DNA from 3 places in the Arthrobacter sp. BC5 genome. Region 3 is predicted to be linked to each of the others. Evidence: predicted binding sites of a transcription regulator. Region 3 holds the regulator's gene; each other region holds the start of a gene.
What was found. The regulator HrcA, encoded in region 3, represses chaperone genes, less so after heat shock. The targets are predictions, from matches to a motif close to TTNGCACTCGNNNNNNNCGAGTGCNAA.
Positions count from the first base shown of each region.

Region 1: a site for HrcA is predicted at 1,667-1,693, ahead of groES (co-chaperone GroES). Genes of this name have one in related genera too.
Region 2: a site for HrcA is predicted at 3,895-3,921, ahead of AC1MFI_RS05050 (Hsp20/alpha crystallin family protein). Genes of this name have one in related genera too.

Region 1 is NZ_CM155273.1:2,081,931-2,088,096, forward strand. It holds gene AC1MFI_RS09720 (ABC transporter permease) at 1-530, opposite strand, end outside; gene AC1MFI_RS09725 (siderophore ABC transporter substrate-binding protein) at 562-1,506, opposite strand; gene groES (co-chaperone GroES) at 1,834-2,130, shown strand; gene groL (chaperonin GroEL) at 2,206-3,819, shown strand; gene AC1MFI_RS09740 (ribonuclease J) at 4,057-5,691, opposite strand; gene guaB (IMP dehydrogenase) at 6,093-6,166, shown strand, end outside.
Region 2 is NZ_CM155273.1:1,117,125-1,123,290, reverse strand. It holds gene AC1MFI_RS05075 (Dps family protein) at 1-106, opposite strand, end outside; partial or broken gene AC1MFI_RS05070 (SRPBCC family protein) at 311-760, shown strand; gene pstS (phosphate ABC transporter substrate-binding protein PstS) at 922-2,031, opposite strand; gene AC1MFI_RS05060 (hypothetical protein) at 2,106-2,327, opposite strand; gene AC1MFI_RS05055 (SDR family oxidoreductase) at 2,429-3,226, opposite strand; gene AC1MFI_RS05050 (Hsp20/alpha crystallin family protein) at 3,343-3,813, opposite strand; tRNA gene AC1MFI_RS05045 (tRNA-Val) at 4,021-4,094, opposite strand; gene AC1MFI_RS05040 (DUF2630 family protein) at 4,260-4,511, shown strand; gene AC1MFI_RS05035 (haloacid dehalogenase type II) at 4,508-5,179, shown strand; gene AC1MFI_RS05030 (flavodoxin family protein) at 5,278-5,886, shown strand; gene nhaA (Na+/H+ antiporter NhaA) at 6,077-6,166, shown strand, end outside.
Region 3 is NZ_CM155273.1:2,789,505-2,795,670, forward strand. It holds gene hemW (radical SAM family heme chaperone HemW) at 1-702, shown strand, start outside; gene AC1MFI_RS13045 (DUF4870 domain-containing protein) at 712-1,128, opposite strand; gene AC1MFI_RS13050 (DUF3097 family protein) at 1,207-2,058, opposite strand; gene hrcA (heat-inducible transcriptional repressor HrcA) at 2,234-3,247, shown strand; gene dnaJ (molecular chaperone DnaJ) at 3,334-4,461, shown strand; gene AC1MFI_RS13065 (16S rRNA (uracil(1498)-N(3))-methyltransferase) at 4,464-5,234, shown strand; gene AC1MFI_RS13070 (GerMN domain-containing protein) at 5,268-6,166, opposite strand, start outside.

The DNA of each region.
Region 1 (6,166 bases), 710 kb from region 3:
AACCGGTAGGCGAAGAACGTGGTCACAGCCGCGATGACCCCGCCGAGCATGATGCCGACCAGAGGGACGATCAGCGTGTTGCGCAGCGGTATCCGCCGCAGGACGGACAGGAAGAGCGCCGTGCCGGCCATGGCGAACAGGGCCGCGATCAGCATCTTCGCCACGATGGGGGCGCCGGGCAGGAGCAGGGTCGCCACGAGGATTCCCGCGGTGGCGGACTCCGCGGTGCCGACGGTGGAGGGCTCCACGAACCGGTTGCGGGCCATGAGCTGCAGGATGAAACCCGCGATCCCGAGCGCGACGCCCGCCAGGATGACAGCGAGGGTGCGCGGGACCCGGCTGACCAGGAAGGTCTGCCACGCGGCCGCGTCGCCGGCCAGCAGGTCGGCGGGAGACACCTCGGAGACGCCGACGAAGAGGCTGACGAGGGCAAGGAGCAGCACGGCTCCACCGGCCGGCCAGAGGGCGGGCGACCGGGTGGAACCGTGCTGCTGTACCGGCTTCTCGGGCCGGACGGAGAGTGCTGCCATGGGGCGCCTGCCGCAGGAACGGCGGGGCGGATCAGGCCGCGACGGCCTCGTTGACGGCCGACACCATGGCGTCGAGGTTGTTCAGGCCGTACCCGATGAGGTACCAGCTCGCGGAGTCGAGGTAGGTGATGGCGCCGTTCCTGGCGGCATCCGTGCCGTTGACGAGCTCGTTGTCCAGGACGGCGGATCCGGCTGCACCGGCTTCACCGACGGCGGCGTCGCGATCGATCACGAACAGGTGGGCCGGGTTGATCTCGGCGATGTACTCGAAGGAGACCGCCTCGCCGTGCGTGCCTTCGGTCTTCACCTCGGCAGCCGGCTCGACGCCGAGCACGTCGTGGATCAGGCCGAAACGCGATCCGGCGCCGTACGCCGTGACCTCGCCCGCGCTGGTCAGCAGGATCAGGCCGTTGCCCGCGGATGCCGCGGCTTCCTTCGTCTCCGCGATCCCGGTGTCGAGGGCGGCGAGGCGGTCGGCGACCTCGTCCTCCGCGCCGAAGATCCGGCCGAGGGATTCGGTGTGCTTCGTGAAGCTCGCGATCGGATCGGCGGCATCCACGCTGAGGTCGATCGTCGGTGCGATGTCGGAGAGCTCGTCGTAGGAGTCGGCGACGCGACCCGAGATGATGATCAGGTCGGGGGCCGCGGCGGCGATCGCCTCGAAGTCGGGTTCCTTCATGGACCCGATGTTCGTGATGTCCCCGCCCTCGTACGCAGAGAGCTGATCGGGCAGGGTGCCCTGCGGTACGCCGTCGACGTCGACGCCGAGGGCGTCCAGCGTGTCCAGGGCGCCGAGGTCGAAGGTGAAGACGGTCTCGGGGTCCACGGGGACGTCGGTGGTGCCCTGCACGTGCTCGACCGAGACGCTCGACGCCGCTGCCGGCTCATCGGCGGCCTCGGAGGAACCGCCGCAGGCCGACAGGGCGAGGGTGGCCGCAGCGGCTGCGGAAAGGACGGCGAGGCGCACGTGTGCCATGGGATGAACTCCGTGGAGGAAGGGCCGGGCTCGCCGACCGCCGAAGAAGTAAGGAGTGCCTTACCTCCTCGAATCTAGAGGGAAGCTCGGGAATTACGCAACCGAAGCATGATGTATTCGACGTGGTGTGCGTCACCCGGCGTCCCGGAAGTCGCCATGACTGGCACTCGCCTTGACCGAGTGCTAGCCGTTGCATACAGTCGGAGTTGGCACTCACTCCTCGTGGGTGCTAATCCCGAGGGAAGCGTTCGCCGGCACCGCGACGACGGTTCACGCCCAGCCCGACGGCCTACATTCCATTGGTATCGAACGCAAAGGAGAGCCCGAGTGTCGGTCTCTATTAAGCCTCTTGAAGATCGTATTGTTGTCCGCCCCCTCGAAGCCGAGCAGACCACTGCTTCCGGCCTCGTCATCCCGGACACGGCCAAGGAGAAGCCCCAGGAGGGCGAAGTCGTAGCAGTTGGACCGGGTCGCGTCGACGACAACGGCAACCGCGTTCCCGTCGACGTCGCCGAGGGCGACATCGTCATCTACTCGAAGTACGGCGGAACCGAGGTCAAGCACGGTGGCCAGGAGTACCTGGTCCTCTCCGCCCGCGACGTCCTCGCAGTCGTCGTCAAGTAGTACCCCGATTGGAAGAGCCCCGGCCCGCAGTGGCCGGGGTTTTTCTCGCTGCACAAGCCTGAAAGGAACCAACAAATGGCAAAGCAGTTGGAATTCAACGACGCCGCCCGCCGTGCCCTCGAGGCCGGCGTGGACAAGCTCGCGAACACCGTCAAGGTGACGCTGGGCCCCCGCGGACGCAACGTCGTGCTCGACAAGAAGTGGGGTGCGCCCACCATCACGAACGACGGCGTCACGATCGCCCGTGAGATCGAACTCGACGACCCGTACGAGAACCTCGGCGCCCAGCTGGCCAAGGAAGTCGCCACCAAGACCAACGACGTCGCCGGTGACGGAACCACCACCGCCACCGTCCTGGCGCAGGCCCTGGTCAAGGAAGGCCTCCGCAACGTGGCCGCCGGCGCCGCTCCCGGACAGCTCAAGCACGGCATCGAGGTGTCGGTCGAGGCCGTCGCCAAGCGCCTGCTCGAGAACGCCCGCGAGGTGGTCGGCCAGCAGACCGCCAACGTCGCCTCCATCTCCGCACAGAGCACCGAGGTCGGCGACCTCCTCGCCGAGGCGTTCGACAAGGTCGGCAAGGATGGTGTGATCACCATCGAGGAGTCCTCCTCCACGCAGACCGAACTCGTCCTCACCGAGGGCATGCAGTTCGACAAGGGCTACCTCTCGCCGTACTTCGTGACCGACGCCGAGCGCCAGGAAGCCGTCCTCGAGGACGCGCTCATCCTCATCAACTCCGGCAAGATCTCCTCGCTGCAGGAATTCCTGCCGCTGCTCGAGAAGGCCCTCCAGGCGGGCAAGCCGCTGTTCATCATCGCCGAGGACATCGAGGGCGAGGCGCTCTCCACGCTCGTGGTCAACAAGATCCGTGGGACCCTCAACGTCGTCGCCGTCAAGGCTCCCGGCTTCGGCGACCGCCGCAAGGCCATGATGCAGGACATCGCGACCCTCACGGGTGCGCAGGTCGTCTCCCCGGACCTCGGCCTGAAGCTGGACCAGGTGGGCCTCGAGGTGCTGGGATCCGCACGCCGGATCACCGTCACCAAGGACGCCACCACCATCGTCGACGGCACCGGCAGCGAGTCCGACGTCGCCGACCGTGTGGCGCAGATCCGCGCCGAGGTCGAGCGCACCGACTCCGACTGGGACCGCGAGAAGCTCCAGGAGCGCCTCGCGAAGCTCGCCGGCGGTATCGGCGTGATCAAGGTCGGCGCGGCCACCGAGGTCGAGCTCAAGGAGAAGAAGCACCGCATCGAGGACGCCGTGTCCTCGACGCGTGCCGCACTCGAAGAGGGCATCGTGGCCGGTGGCGGTTCCGCACTGGTCCACGCGGGCAAGGCCCTGGACACCGATCCCGAGGTCCTGGCACTCGAGGGCGACGCGGCCACCGCCGTCGGCCTCGTCCGTCGCGCCCTCGCCCAGCCGCTGCGCTGGATCGCCGAGAACGCGGGCCACGAGGGCTACGTCGTCGTCGCGAAGGTCACCGACCTCGAGGACGGCCACGGCTTCAACGCCGCGACCGGCGAGTACGAGAACCTCGTGGACGCCGGAATCATCGACCCCGTGAAGGTGACGCGCTCCGCCCTGCGCAACGCGGCCTCCATCGCGGCGCTGGTGCTCACCACGGAGACCCTCGTGGTCGAGAAGCCCGAGGAGTCCGACGACGAGGGCCACGGCCACTCGCACTAGGACGACAGGGCTCCGGCCCGCTCGGTTCCAGCACGCAGCAGCACCCCGGTTCCTCGGAGCCGGGGTGCTGCTGCGTTCCCGGCCGATGAGCTAGGCCACCGCGGGAACCATTCCGTTCAGGGGCCCGTTCCGGTGGGATCGTTCGTACGGCCCGCACTCCACTGCGCCACCGGACGACGGAGCCCCGACACTCTGGCGAGTACCGGGGCTCCGGGTGGTGCTGGGTGAGGGGCGGACCTACGCGTCGACGACGATGGCCGTGACGACCGGCTGGCGGTTGTAGTACCGGCGCATCCAGTTGGCCGTGGCCCGCTCGATGATGTCCTCCGGATCCTGGCGCCGGCCGCCCTGGCGGTTCGACGCGGAGTCGCGGAGTGCCTTCTCGACGGCGGCACCGGCCTTGTCGAGGTCCTCGTCCGAGCAGGAGAAGCCCTTCGTGAAGAACTCGGGGGCCTCGGCGATGTCACCGTTGTCGGGGTCGATGATCGCGAGGACCGTGACGACGCCCTCCTCCGCCAGGCGGCGGCGCTCCACGAGGTCCTCCTCCGTGATGCCGCCGACGCTGTCGCCGTCGACGAAGACGAGCCCTGCCTCCACCTTGCCCGAGAGCGTGGCGCGGCCGCGCACGAGGTCGACGGTGACGCCGTCCTGTGCGATGACGACGTTCCGGGGATCGACGCCGGTGGCGACGGCGATCTCCGAGTTGGCGCGCAGGTGGCGCCACTCGCCGTGCACCGGCATGACGTTGCGGGGCTTGACGATGTTGTAGCAGTACGCGAGCTCGCCGGCGCTGGCGTGGCCGGAGACGTGCACCTTCGCGTTGCCCTTGTGGACCACGTTGGCGCCGATCTCGGTGAGGGCGTTGATGATGCCGTAGATGGCGTTCTCGTTGCCCGGGATGAGCGAGCTGGCCAGCAGTACGGTGTCACCCTCCGTGATGCGGATGGCGTGGTCGTTGTTGGCCATGCGCGAGAGGGCGGCCATGGGCTCACCCTGCGAACCGGTGCAGATCAGGACCACCTTGTGGTCGTCGCTGCGCTCGAGCTTCTTGAAGTCCACGAGCAGTCCCTGCGGGATGTTCAGGTACTTGAGGTCCGCGGCGATGGTCATGTTCCGCACCATCGAGCGGCCCACGAACGCCACCTTGCGGTTGTGGCGGTGCGCCGTGTCGATGATCTGCTGGATGCGGTGGATGTGACTCGCGAAGCTCGAGACGATGATCCTGCGCGGCGCCGTGCGGAACACCGCGTCGATCGCCGGGCCGAGGTCCTTCTCGGATGTCGTGAAACCGGGGACGTCGGCGTTCGTGGAGTCCGTGAGGAACAGGTCCACGCCCTCGGCGCCGAGGCGCGCGAAGGCGCCGAGGTCCGTGATGCGGCGGTCCAGGGGGAACTGGTCCATCTTGAAGTCGCCCGTGTGCAGCACCATGCCGGCCGCGGTGCGGATGGCGACGGCAAGGGAGTCCGGGATGGAGTGGTTCACCGCGACGAACTCGAGGTCGAACCCGCCCATGGTGCGGCGGTCGCCTTCCTTGACCTGGACGGTCTTCGGCGTGATGCGGTGTTCCTTGAGCTTCGCCTCGATGAAGGCGAGCGTGAGCCGCGAGCCGACCAGGGGGATGTCGGCGCGCTCCTTCAGGAGGTACGGGACGGCGCCGATGTGGTCCTCGTGGCCGTGCGTCAGCACGACGGCGACGACGTCGTCGAGGCGGTCCCGGATGTAGGAGAAGTCGGGAAGGATGACGTTGACGCCCGGCTGGTGCTCCTCGGGGAACAGGACACCGCAATCGACGATCAGCAGCTTGCCGTCGAACTCGAAGACGGTCATGTTTCTGCCGATCTCACCGATGCCTCCGAGAGCGACGATGCGCATGGCTCCCTTGGCCAGTTCCCGTGGTGCTTTCAGTGCGGCAGGTCTTTTATTCACAGATTAGGTTTCTCTCAGTCGGTGCGGGGAGGCGGGGACGAGGCCGTCAGACGTACGTCGTCGAGGCCGGCGATCCCGGCGTTGCCGTTCAGGTGGTCCCCGGCGTTCCCGGGGAGATACTCCTTCTAGGATACGTGGTTCGGCGGCGTCCCGGCGGATCGGCCCGGGCCGCACGTCTCGCAGGGCCATGAGCCGGACGGTGGACGGCCGGTCTGCGCTCCCGCGCGGTCAGTGGGTCGCCACCGGAATAGGGGGCTACCGCGAATAGTTCTAGACTGACAGGGCCCGCCGGCGCACACCGCCGAAGGCCCCAACCCCCACCCGGTGACACCGAAAGAGGCGCAGCAGTGAGCGAGCAGTCCGGCCAGAACGAGACCCACGACCCCTTCGGATTCATCGGCCTGACGTACGACGACGTCCT
Region 2 (6,166 bases), 1.7 Mb from region 3:
TCTTGCCGACCACATTCCAGTGGGCCTGCTTGCCCTGCAGGTGCAGTTCGATGAGGTCGACCAGGACGGCCTGCATGTTGTCGGTGAGGGTGGGTGAAGCCTTCATGAGTCCTCCAGTGCTAGAGAAATGTGCTCCTTCCGGCGGTGCGCCGAGGCGCCGAATCCCGCCGGTGGACTCCTTTCACCCTAGACCTGCCCGTTGGCCAAATCCAACCGATCTGCCTACGCTAAGGGAACTTACGGTTTTGCCGCGCCGAACCCCGAAAGGGGCTATGGGCGGTGCCGGAGTCTCTACGAAGGAGGAACCCTTTTGGCTTCAGTGCAGGAATCTATCGACGTAGCAGTACCGGTCAGCACGGCCTACAACCAGTGGACCCAGTTCGAGAGCTTTCCCCGGTTCATGGGCGGCGTCGAGTCGATCACGCAGACCTCCGACACCAGCACCCACTGGGTGACGAGCATCGGTGGCGTCAGGCGGGAGTTCGATGCCGAGATCACCGAACAGCACCCCGACGAGCGGGTGGCCTGGAAGAGCACCGACGGCGAGTCCCACGCCGGCGTGGTGACCTTCCACCGCCTCGACGAGAGCACCACGCGGCTCATGGTGCAGATCGACTGGCACCCGGAGACGTTCACCGAGAAGATCGGCGCCGTCGTGAACGCGGACGCAGCCCAGGTGAAGGGCGACCTCAAGAGGTTCAAGGAGTTCATCGAGAAGAGCGGTGGGGAGACCGGCGCCTGGCGCGGCGACGTCGATGCCCCGCCGACCGGCGGCACGTCGGACGCCGCGCCGGCCAACAGCACGTTGCCCGATGCATCGACGAACGACCCCGATTCGGGCGGACCTCGCATCAGCTGAGGCACGGCCCACAGGACGAGGCGGACCCATCGGGGTCCGCCTCGTCCTTTTCCATGGGTGGACTAGGGGATGTCCCCGACGGTGATCGATCCGATCGCGTCGGTGGCCTGTCGGGAGAGCTCCGGCGAGATGGGCGAACTCTTCGCGGCTTCGGCGGCTTCGGCCTGTCCTTCAGCGCTGACCGCGTAGGTGCCGAAGGCACGGACGACGGCGGCGGTCGCCTCGTTCTCGTAGCGCGCGCAGTACACGTGGTAGGACACCAGGACCAGCGGGTAGACGCCGGGTTCGGTGGTGGTCCGATCGAGATCCAGGGCGATGTCGTAGTCCGCACGGCCCGGGACGCGGGTGGCGAGGTCGACGGCGGCAGCGGCCGCCTCGGAACTCACCGGCACGTAGGCCTCGCCGACCTTCAGGGCCACGCGTCCGAGCGGATCACCGACGGCGGAGTCGTCGGCGTAGGTCACTGCGCCCACGGTGCCGGCCACTGTGCTGACCACGCCCGCATTGCCCTTGGCGTTCTCGTTCTCGAGTCCCGACGGCCAGGTCCCGTCGGGCTCCTCCGCCCAGATGTCGGGGACCACGGCGTGGAGGTAGTCCGTGAAGTTCTCGGTGGTGCCCGAGTCGTCGGACCTGCTCACGGCCGAGATCGGCAGCGCGGGGAGGTCGACGTCGTTCTGGGCCGCGATCGCGGGGTCGTTCCACGTGGTGATCTCACCGCGGAAGATGCGCGCCACGGTGGCGGCGTCGAGGTCGAGCCGGGAGATGCCGGGCAGGTTGAACGCGACGCTGATCGGCGAGACGTAGGCAGGGATGTTGAAGGCTCCGCCCGGCCCACAGGCCTCGGTGGATTCGGCGAGCTCCTCGTCGCTGAGGTAGGCATCCGACCCGGCGAACCCCACGGCTCCCGCGAGCAGGGCACCGCGGCCCGCTCCCGAGCCGTCGGGGGAGTACTGCACCTGCGCGCGCGGGTACAGGGTTGCGAACCCGGACCGCCAGGCGTCCATGGCCGGTCCCTGCGCGGATGACCCGGAGGCGGTCACGGCACCCTGCAGGCTCGGGTCACCGCGCCGCGCCGCGGCTTCCTGCTCCGCGCCGAGGGGGTAGTCGGAGCCACAGGCGGTCAGGCCGAGGGCGGCGGCGAGGGACAGTGACAGGGTGGCTCGGGTTCTCACCGGAGCAACGTTACAGGTGGCTAAATGGTGAACCCAAGGTGGACAGCGGGTGAACCGGCCGATGCGGCTTCGGCCTACCCCCGGCGGAGGCGGTAGCCGTCACCCCGGTGCACGAGGCGGCGGCCACCGCCGTCGTGCAGCTGGATCCACACGACGGAGGAGTCGTCGGTCCTCATGTCGAGGACCCCGCGGAGCTGTGCGCCGGCCGCGTGCTGGAGGGTGACGTGCTCGCCTCGCTTGAAGCCCGACCAGTCCTGCGTCTCGGAATCGGCGGTCGGGGTGAGGGGCGTGTCCATGGCGGGCCTTTCGGGAGGTTCCGGGCTTCCCACGCTAGCCTCGGCTCCTGAACGCCGCATGAACGCCCGCTGAAGGTTGGCGCGTCCTCACGGGGACGGGGTCAGAGGGTGCGCCAGTCCCCGCTGGTGAGGTGGGAGCCTGCCTGCGGTCCCATGAGGAGCATGCCGCCGTCCACCACGAACGAGGCGCCGTTGACATAGCTGGAGGAGCCGGACGCGAGGAAGGCGACGACGTCGGCGATCTCCTCAGGAGCGCCCGGCCGGCCCAGCGGGATCCCGGGGCGGTCCATGGTGCGCGGATCCTGTTCCTCGGAGTCGTTCATCGGGGTGTTGATCTCGCCGGGCAGGACTGCATTCGCAGTGATGCCGCGGTCCGCGAGTTCGAGGGCGATGGTCCGGATGAGGCCCCCGAGCCCGTGCTTGGAGGCGTCATAGGCGGCCGATCCCACGCGTGGCTGCTCCTGGTGGACGCTGGTGACGGCGATGATGCGCCCACCCCTGCCTCCGTCGATCATGTGGCGGGCCGCACGCTGCAGGCAGACGAAGGCGCCGTCGAGATTGGCGCCCATGGTGCCGCGCCAGGTGTCCCAGTCCGTCTCCATGAACATGGTGCCGCCATTGACGCCCGCGTTGTTGACGAAGACATCGAGCCCGCCGAGCTCCTTCGCGAGCTGGTCGACGACATCACCGCACGCCGGCGCGTCCGTGGTGTCGAGCTGAGCGACGGCGGCCCGCACGCCCTTCTCCCGCACGAGGCGCGCGGTCTCCTCCGCGCCCTCCTGGTCGGAGTGCCAGGTGACGCCGACGTCGCAGCCCGCTGCTGCGAGGGCGATGGCGGTGGCCCGTCCGATACCGGAGTCGGAGCCGGTGACTATTGCCTTGCTCGGTGTGAAGTCCATACTCCATCCTTTGCACCCGGCCCGACGGCCCGCAAGGAAAATCTGGGCGGAGGCGTGCGTCAACGGCCGGTACCCCCGGGCGGAAGCCCGGGGGTACCGGCCGTGGCCGAGAGGTACTACGCCTCGACGGCCCCCTGGCGTCCGGCGTCGGAAGCCTCGACGGTCGTCGACTGGACCGCAGCGGAGGACTCCCCGCTGACGACCTCGATCTTGCGGGCCTTGGCGCGCTCGCTGACGGGGATCATCACGTTGAGGACCCCGTTCTCGTAGCGGGCCGAGATCCCCTCGGTGTCGATGCCCTGGCCCAGGTTGAGCTGGCGCAGGAACGAGCCGCTCTCGCGTTCGCGGGTCAGCCACTTGACGCCCTCGGCACCGCGGAGCGTGCGCTCGGCGCGGATGGTGAGGAGCTGGCCGTCGACGTCGATGTCGACCGAGCCGGGATCGATGCCCGGGAGGTCCGCGGAGAGGATGTAGTGGTCCTTCTCGCGGTAGAGGTCCATCGGCATGAGACGGAGACCGGGGCGGCTCTCCAGCAGGGCGCCGGCAACGCGGTCCAGCTCACGGAACGGATCGAATTTCATGGCCATGGGAAACAACTCCTTCGCATGTGCCACCGGGTGGTGGTTCTTCTCCTGGGTTGAGCGCCCTCCGCTCAACTACGAAAAATGTTAGCACTCGGTCCCTTTGAGTGCTAAGGGGAGAATCTTCGCCCTGGACGAACGCAGACACGCGGAAGGCCCGTACCGATGATTCGGTACGGGCCTTCCGCGTGTGCTGTCTCCAGCCGATCCTCGTGCCTGCGCGGGGCCTCGATCCCCGGGCCTTCCGCGTGTGAAGCGGATGCTCTACCAGACTGAGCTACACAGGCAATTGGTTCTCCCATAGCTTAGGCCATCCGGGCGCCGCGCCAAATTCAGGTGCCGCACGTCGCGCCACCGGACGCTGGCCATCGGTCCCTGGCCTCAGTAGCCTGAAGGAAAGCATGCTGATCATCCACCCGTGCCGGCACGGCAGACGACGAAGGGACCGCACCATGGACAACCAGGACCTCCTGCAGCGCATCCAGGCACTCGTACAGGAGGAGCACGACCTCCGTGACCAGCCCCAGGACGCCGGAGCCGGCGCCGAGCACCAGGATCACGCGGCCCGGCTGAAGCGCGTCGAGGAGGATCTCGACCAGTGCTGGGACCTGCTCCGCCAGCGCCGTGCGAAGGCCGATGCCGGTGAGGATCCCGCCGATGCCGATGCCCGTCCCATCGGCCAGGTGGAGGGGTACCGCCAGTGACGGCGCCGCCCGTGGTGCTGTTCGACGTCAACGGCACGCTGTCGGACATGGAACCCCTGTCCCAGCACTTCGAGGAGATCGGCGCGCCTCCGCAGCTGGCCGCGCTGTGGTTCGCCTCGGTGCTCCGGGATGGCTTCGCGCTCACCGCCGTCGGGCAGAACCCTGCCTTCCGGGAGGTCGCCGAGGGTGCGTTGCAGGCGGTCCTCACCGGCCAGATCCTCAACCGGGACCTCGACGACGCGGTCGCCCACATCATGTCGGCGCTGCAGGGGCTCGCCGTGCACCCGGATGTCGTAGAGGGCATCCGTGCCCTAGCCTCCGCGGGCTTCGGCGTCGCCCTGCTGACCAATGGCGCGACGGCGACGGCGGAGGCACTCCTGGAACGGGCCGGTGTCCGGGACCAGGTCCTGGCCATCCTGTCGGTCGAGGACGCGCCGCGCTGGAAGCCCGCGCCCGAGTCCTATGCCTACGCCCTCGACACCCTGCAGAGGGAGGCGGGCGACGTCGTGCTCGTCGCCGTCCACCCCTGGGACATCGATGGCGCTGCGCGGGCAGGGCTCCGGACCGCCTGGCTCAACCGCGACGGCTCGCCCTACCCTCCCGTGATGACGGCACCCGATCACGAGGTGCCCTCGATCACCGGCCTGCCCGGCGCCCTCGAGGGGTGAGTGCCGTCGGCCATCCATCGCGCGGGTGAGCGTCGCCCACCTCCCGTGACCGGCCGCCGTCCCGGTGGCCGCGTGATCCCCACCAGTAGGAGCAACCCATGCCAGACCTGACCGCGTTCGCGCTGATCTGCAGTCTCACGCCGTCCCCTGCACCGTCCAGTTCCGACCTGATGGCCCGGCACATCCTCGACCGGTTCGCCGAACGGGGCATCGCCACATCCAGCGCCCGCGTGGTGGACCACGACGTCGCGCCCGGGGTGCAGAAGGACATGGGCAACGGCGACGAGTGGCCGGTCCTCCGCGAGAAGATCCTCGCCGCCGACATCCTCGTGCTGTCCACGCCGATCTGGGTGGGACACCCCTCCAGTCTCGCGCAGCGGGTCATGGAACGGCTCGACGCCGATATCGCCGAGACGGACGAGGAGGGGCGGCCGGTCATGGCCGGCAAGGTGGCCGTCGTCGCCGTGGTGGGCAACGAGGACGGTGCCCACAAGACGGTCGCCGACATGATGCAGGGACTGAACGACATCGGCTTCTCCCTGCCGTCGCAGGGCTCCACCTACTGGGTGGGCGAGGCCATGCAGTCCGTCGACTTCAAGGACCTCGCCGAAGTGCCGGAGGTGGTCGCCACGACGGCGGCCGGTGTCGTCCGCAACGCCGAGCACCTGGCGAAGCTGCTGCGCCGTGAGAACTTCCCCCTGGAGTAAGCGGTGGTATCACGAAAGCCGGGCTCCTCGGCACCGGCATGGAAGGGACGGGACGCCGGTTGGGAGGCTAGGCTGGAAGCTCTGGTGAGCCGGGAAGTCTGGTCGGCGCTCCCACGAGCGCGCCCGATCGAAGGATCTTCCCATAAGTGACCAGCCCTCGCACCAGCAGCCGTCCCCACCCGGCAGCCACGTGTTCACGCGCAGCAGCTATCCCGAGCACCTGCGCGTCACGAGCATCCTGCGCAAGGAGACCGTCGGTGGGGCGCTTCTCCTGGTCGCC
Region 3 (6,166 bases):
CCGCAGGCCGTGCAGTGGGCACGGGAGGCCGGGCTGAAGGTCAGCCTGGATCTGATCTACGGCACGCCGGGAGAGTCCCTGGAGGACTGGCGGACCTCCCTGTCCACGGCCCTGTCCTACGGCCCGGACCACATCTCCGCCTATGCCCTGATCATCGAAGAGGGGACGCGGCTCGCCTCCCGCATCCGTCGCGGCCTCGTGCCGCCCATCGACGACGACGACCACGCGGACAAGTACGCGCTGGCGGAGGAGATGCTGACCGCCGGCGGCCTGCACTGGTACGAGGTGAGCAACTGGGCCCGGACTCCCGCGGACGAGTGCCGGCACAACCTGGCCTATTGGCGTGGCAGCGACTGGTGGGGTGTCGGACCCGGGGCGCACTCGCACGTGGGCGGTACCCGCTGGTGGAACGTGAAGCATCCGCGCCCCTACGCCGAGGCCCTCGGAGCGGGCCGCTCTCCCGCCGCCGGACGGGAGGAGCTGTCCGGTGAGGACCGCTACGTCGAGGACGTGATGCTGCGGGTGCGGCTGCGCGAGGGCCTGGCGACGGAGATGCTGGCGACGTCCGGCCGACGAGCCGTCGCCGGACTGATCGCCGACGGGCTCGTCGAGCCGACCGCGGCCTTCGCCGGTCGGGTGGTCCTGACGTTCAGGGGCCGGCTGCTCGCCGACGCCGTGGTGCGCAGGCTCCTGCCCGACTGAGGTGCCGAGCTAGCGGATCAGGCGCAGGTTGGCTGGGTAGCGGTACGGGCGTCCGCGATTGACCTGGATGCCGGCATTGACCGAGAAGACCGTGATCGCCACCCAGATGAGGGCGTTCACGACGGCGAAGACGCCGCCGATCTCCGGCACGAGCGACAGGAGCCACGCCGCCAGTGCGAGGATCGTGGGCGGAAGGGTGAAGTTCAGCGCCTCCTTGGACTCCTGCGCGGTGAACGGGCCGCGGTCCTTGAAGATGAGGAAGATCAGCAGGGAAGGGATGAAGCCCAGGATCCCACCGAAGTGGGCCAGTGTCGCGTACTGGCGATCCTCGGATGCCGTCAGTGGAAGGGCCTGTGCCGGGATTCCTTCGAACACCGGCTGCGATTCGCCCCGTCCGTGGTGCTGGTGGTCGGCGGTATTGGACAACGAGATTCCTTTGCTGGCTGGCGGAGGACCTTCCCCGGAAGGTGCTCCAAGGATACGTGGTGACGAGGAGCGGACGGCTCAGGCGGTGCCCGGGGGAGCGGTCAGGAAGTCGATGACTTCCTCGACCCTCCCGAGCAGCGAGGGCTCGAGGTCGGCGTAGGTGCTCACTCCGGCGAGGATCCGCTTCCAGCCGTGAGCCACGGCCGCCTGGTTGGAGTGCGGCCATCCGAGCCCCGCGAGGATACCCGTCTTCCAGTCCTGGTGGCGCGGCACCACGGGCCAGGCGTCGAGCCCGAGTGCGGCCGGTTTCACCGCCTGCCAGACGTCCACATAGGGGTGCCCGACGATCAGCACGTGGCTCCGGGCTCCGGGGACGGTCATCGCCTGCTGGGCTATCCGGGACTCCTTGGTCCCCGGCAGCAGGTGGTCCACGAGGATCCCGAGCCTGCGCTGCGGCCCGGGACCGAACGCCCGCACCGCCCCCTCCAGGTCGTCGACGCCGTGCAGCGGCTCGACGACGATGCCTTCGAGGCGGAGATCGTCGCCCCACACCTTCTCGACGAGTTCGGCGTCGTGCTGGCCCTCGACCCAGATCCTGCTGGCCCGCGCCGTCCGCGCCCGGGCGCCTTCGACCCGGACCGAACCCGACGCCGTCCGGGTGGCCGCCGGAGCGGCGCGCAGGGCGGGCGCAACGACGTGGACGGGCTGTCCGTCGAGGAGGAATCCGTGGCCGAGCCTGAACGTGCGGTGCTTGCCGCGCCGGTCCTCGAGCACCATGACGTGGAGCCCGCCGGACTTCTCGACGCGGACCACCGCTCCGACGAAGCCGCTCTGGACGTCCTCCAGGACCATGTCCTGCTCGACGGGGACGTCGGGCAGGGCGACCCGCTTCGGAGCCGTAATATCCTGTGCTCCCCAGCCGTAGTCCATGCCGGGCCCGTCCTTCCCACGAGGGCTCCGGCGGTGTGCCGCGGCCCGGGTTCCCAATGCTAACAATCGCTCCGAACGTACTAGACTTGGCACTTGGGTGTGTCGAGTGCTAACCGGCCGGGACCGCCCTGGAAGCGTGGTCGTGAGTGCGGGACAGATCCGGAGGTGCACAGGAATGAGTGAACCGCGACGCCTGGAGGTGCTCCGGGCCATCGTCGAGGACTATGTCCATTCGCGGGAGCCCGTCGGATCGAAGGCCCTGGTCGACCGCCACCAGCTCGGCGTCTCCTCCGCCACGATCCGCAACGACATGGCCGTCCTCGAGGAGGAGGGGCTCATCGCGGCCCCCCACACCAGTTCGGGGCGTATTCCCACCGACAAGGGCTACCGCCTCTTCGTCGACCGCATCTCCGAGGTGAAGCCGCTCTCGGCCCCCGAGAAGAAGGCCATACAGACCCTCCTGGAGGGTGCCGAGGACCTCGACGACGTCATGGACCGGACCGTCCGGTTGCTCGCGCAGCTCACCAACCAGGTCGCCGTCGTGCAGTTCCCCCGCGTCGGTGGTGCGTCCGTCCGGCACATCGAATTCGTGCTGCTCGCGCCCCAGCAGATCCTGGTCGTCCTGATCGCGACCAACGGCACCGTGCAGCAGCGCATCGTGCGCACCGATGGCGACCTCCAGGAGGCGGAGCTCGCCGAACTGAAGCAGCGCATCCTCTCTGCGGTGTCCGGCGTCAAGCTGTCGGCCCTGCCGGCCGAGCTCGGCATCGCGCAGTCCCAGTTGCCTCCTGCACTGAGGGCGCACGGGGGTACCATCGTGAAGGCGCTGGAGCAGCTCGCCGGACTCGGACGGGACGACCGGATCCTGCTGGCCGGCACGGCCAACCTCGCGAGGTCCACGGGTGATTTCCCGCTGAGCATCGGTCCCGTCCTCGAGGCGCTCGAGGAGCAGGTGGTCATGCTGAGGCTGCTGTCCGAGATGGAGTACGACGCGCGGGGCATCTCGGTGAGGATCGGGAGCGAGAACCCCTACGGAGGTCTCTCGGGCGCCTCCGTCGTGGCGACCGGCTACGGTCCGGATGCCGGCGCGAAGCTCGGGATCCTCGGTCCCACCCGCATGGACTACCCGACCACGATGGCCGCGGTTCGCGCCGTCGCCCGCTACCTCTCGAGGATCCTCGAGGAGTAGCCCGGCTACGGCAGCCCGCAGTATTGCCCGCCGGCACCGCCGGCGGGCAGAAGACAGAAGTCTCCAACAGGAAGTGATGTGCACGAGTGAGTAATCACTATGAGGTCCTCGGTCTGGCGCAGGGCGCGACCGGGGAGGAAATCAAGAAGGCGTACCGGAAGCTCGCCCGGAAGCTCCACCCGGACGTGAACCCGGGTGACGACGCGTCGGAGGAGTTCAAGCGCGTCAGCCACGCCTACGAGGTCCTGTCGGATCCCCAGAAGCGGCGCGTCTACGACACGACCGGCAATGAGAACGGGACCGACAACGGTTACGGATCGGGCTACTCGGGTTCCGGCTTCGCGTTCCAGGACATCTTCGAGACCTTCTTCGGCGGAGGCGGCCAGCCGGGCGCTCCTTCTCGGACGCGCCGCGGGCAGGATGCGCTCATCAATGTGCGCATCGACCTGAAGGACGCCGTCTTCGGCACGAACAAGAAGATCGAGGTGGACACCGCGGAGGTGTGCCCCACCTGCGACGGGACGTGCTGCCAGCCCGGCACCTCGCCCCGCACCTGCGACATCTGCGGCGGTTCGGGACAGGTCCAGCGCGCCGTGCGTTCGATCCTCGGCCAGGTCATGACGAGCGCGCCCTGCGGCACCTGCCAGGGGTACGGCACCGTCATCCCCAGCCCGTGCCACGAGTGCAGCGGCGAGGGACGTATCCGCGCCCGGCGCACGCTGACCATCAAGGTCCCCGCCGGCGTCAACACCGGCACGCGCATCCAGCTGGCAGGCCAGGGCGAGGCCGGCATCGCGGGCGGACCCCAGGGTGATCTCTACGTCGAGATCCGCGTCGCCACCGATTCGACCTTCCTGCGCAACGGCGACGACCTGCACGTGACGCTGAGCGTCCCGATGACGGCGGCCGCGCTGGGCACCAGCGTGCACCTGGACACGTACGACGGCGACCAGGAGCTGGTCATCAAGCCGGGCACGCAGTCCGGCGAGATCCTGACCCTCCGCGGGCTGGGCGTCACGCACCTCAGGAACCAGGGCAGGGGAGACCTGCGGGTCCACCTCAACGTGGAGACGCCCCGCAACGTCGACCAGCAGCAGGAGGAGCTCCTGCGCAGGCTCGCGGAGCTGCGGAACGAGGAATACACGGACGGCCAGCTGGCCAGCAGCGGTTCCGGCGTGTTCGCACGCCTGCGGGAGCGCCTCGGGAACCGCTGAGCATGACGCGCCCCCTCTTCTTCGGGCCCGGTGAGGCCGTCCGTGCCGCGTCCCCGGGTAGCGTCTTCGTCCTCGGCGGGGACGAGGGTCGCCACGCGGCGACCGTGCGCCGCCTCGCCGCGGGGGAACGCATCGACGTCTCCGACGGAGCCGGCTACCGGATCGGCGGGATGATCTCCGCGGTGGGGGCGGGCACCGTGGACGTCCGGGTGGAGACGGCCGGCCAGGAGCCGGCACCACGCCACACGCTCCTGCTCGTCCAGGCCCTGGCGAAGGGCGGTCGCGACGAGCAGGCCGTGGAGTCGGCGACCGAGCTCGGCGTCGACGCCGTCGTGCCATGGCACGCCGAACGGAGCATCGTCCGATGGCGCGGCGACAGGGCGGAGAAGGGTCGGCAGAAGTGGGTGTCCCTCGTGGGTGCTGCCTCGAAGCAGTCCCGACGGTCTTTCGTGCCCGAGGTCCATGCCGTCATGGACACCTCGCGGCTGGCCGCCTGGGCAGCTGCGTCCGTTGACCGCGTCGTCGTCCTGCACGAGGACGCCGGGTCGTCCCTGGCCGACCAGGTGTCGGCGCTCCGTGCCGCCGGTTCGCTCGACGCCCCGTCGTCCACCGCCGTCGTCGTCGGGCCCGAAGGTGGGATCAGCGAGGCGGAGCTCGAGAAGCTGCTGGCCGTCGGTGCTCGTGCGGCCCGGCTCGGACCCCACGTGCTGCGGTCGTCCTCGGCGGGCCCGGCGGCCCTGGTCCTGCTGAACCACCTGCTCGGGCGCTGGTAGGCCGCCGGAGCGGGTTGCCCTGCCGCGGGGTGACTACCTCACGACGACCGTCTTCGAGTCCTCGGCCTCACCGCTGCCGGTAGGGGCGGACACCGTGATCCCGTACCGTCCGGGGGGAAGCGTCACGGAGAAGGAATAGGCACCGGGAGCGCCGTCCTCGGGCAGGATGTCCACGGTGCCGTCCCTGAAGAGAGCGGTGTCGCCGCCCTCGGAGCCGTCCGCGCTGCGGTCGATCCGCCACGAGACCGTGTCCTCCGAGGCCGGTCCGAGCCCGCGGATGGTCAGCGCGGCGGATTCCGCCTCGACCCCCTCCTGGGGGTCGATGATCCATACAGGAGCGAGAGCGGACGTGTCGCGGGTCCATTCGCCGCCGAGGTCGACGGAGTCGAAGGCCCGGTAGTCCGCTGCTCCGTCCACGAGCACGACGATCGAACTCGCTTCGCCGCCCTGGATCAGGCCGGCGTTCGACGCCGCAGCCGTCGCGGTGTAGACGAGCTGCTGGAGGGCGAGGCGCGCGTCGTCCGGGCCGAGCTTCTCCGAGAAGGCGTCGGAGGAGATGTCGAGGGTGATCACGTTCTTCGTCGAGATCGAGGACCGTACGCTCGATGCCTTCCGCCAGGGCGAGCGGTAGTCGGGATCCAGCGGCCGCCCCGATGTCATGAGCTGCACCGCATCGGCGATGGGGTCGCCGGTGGTCTCGTCGGGCGCCGCCAGGAATTCCCGGAACAGCCTGTCGCCCCCATCGACGTCGCCGAGCCAGTAGACCGGCAGGAGCGGCTCGGCAGGGCCCGCTGCCGCCCCCTGGGCCTGGATGGTGGCGTCGGCGGGCGCGGACTCAGCGCCCTCCGACGCCGGGAGCGGTTCGGGCAGGGCGGTCGTGGGGGCGCTGCCCTGCAGCAGGCCGACATTCGGGGCGAGGAACACGCTGCTGG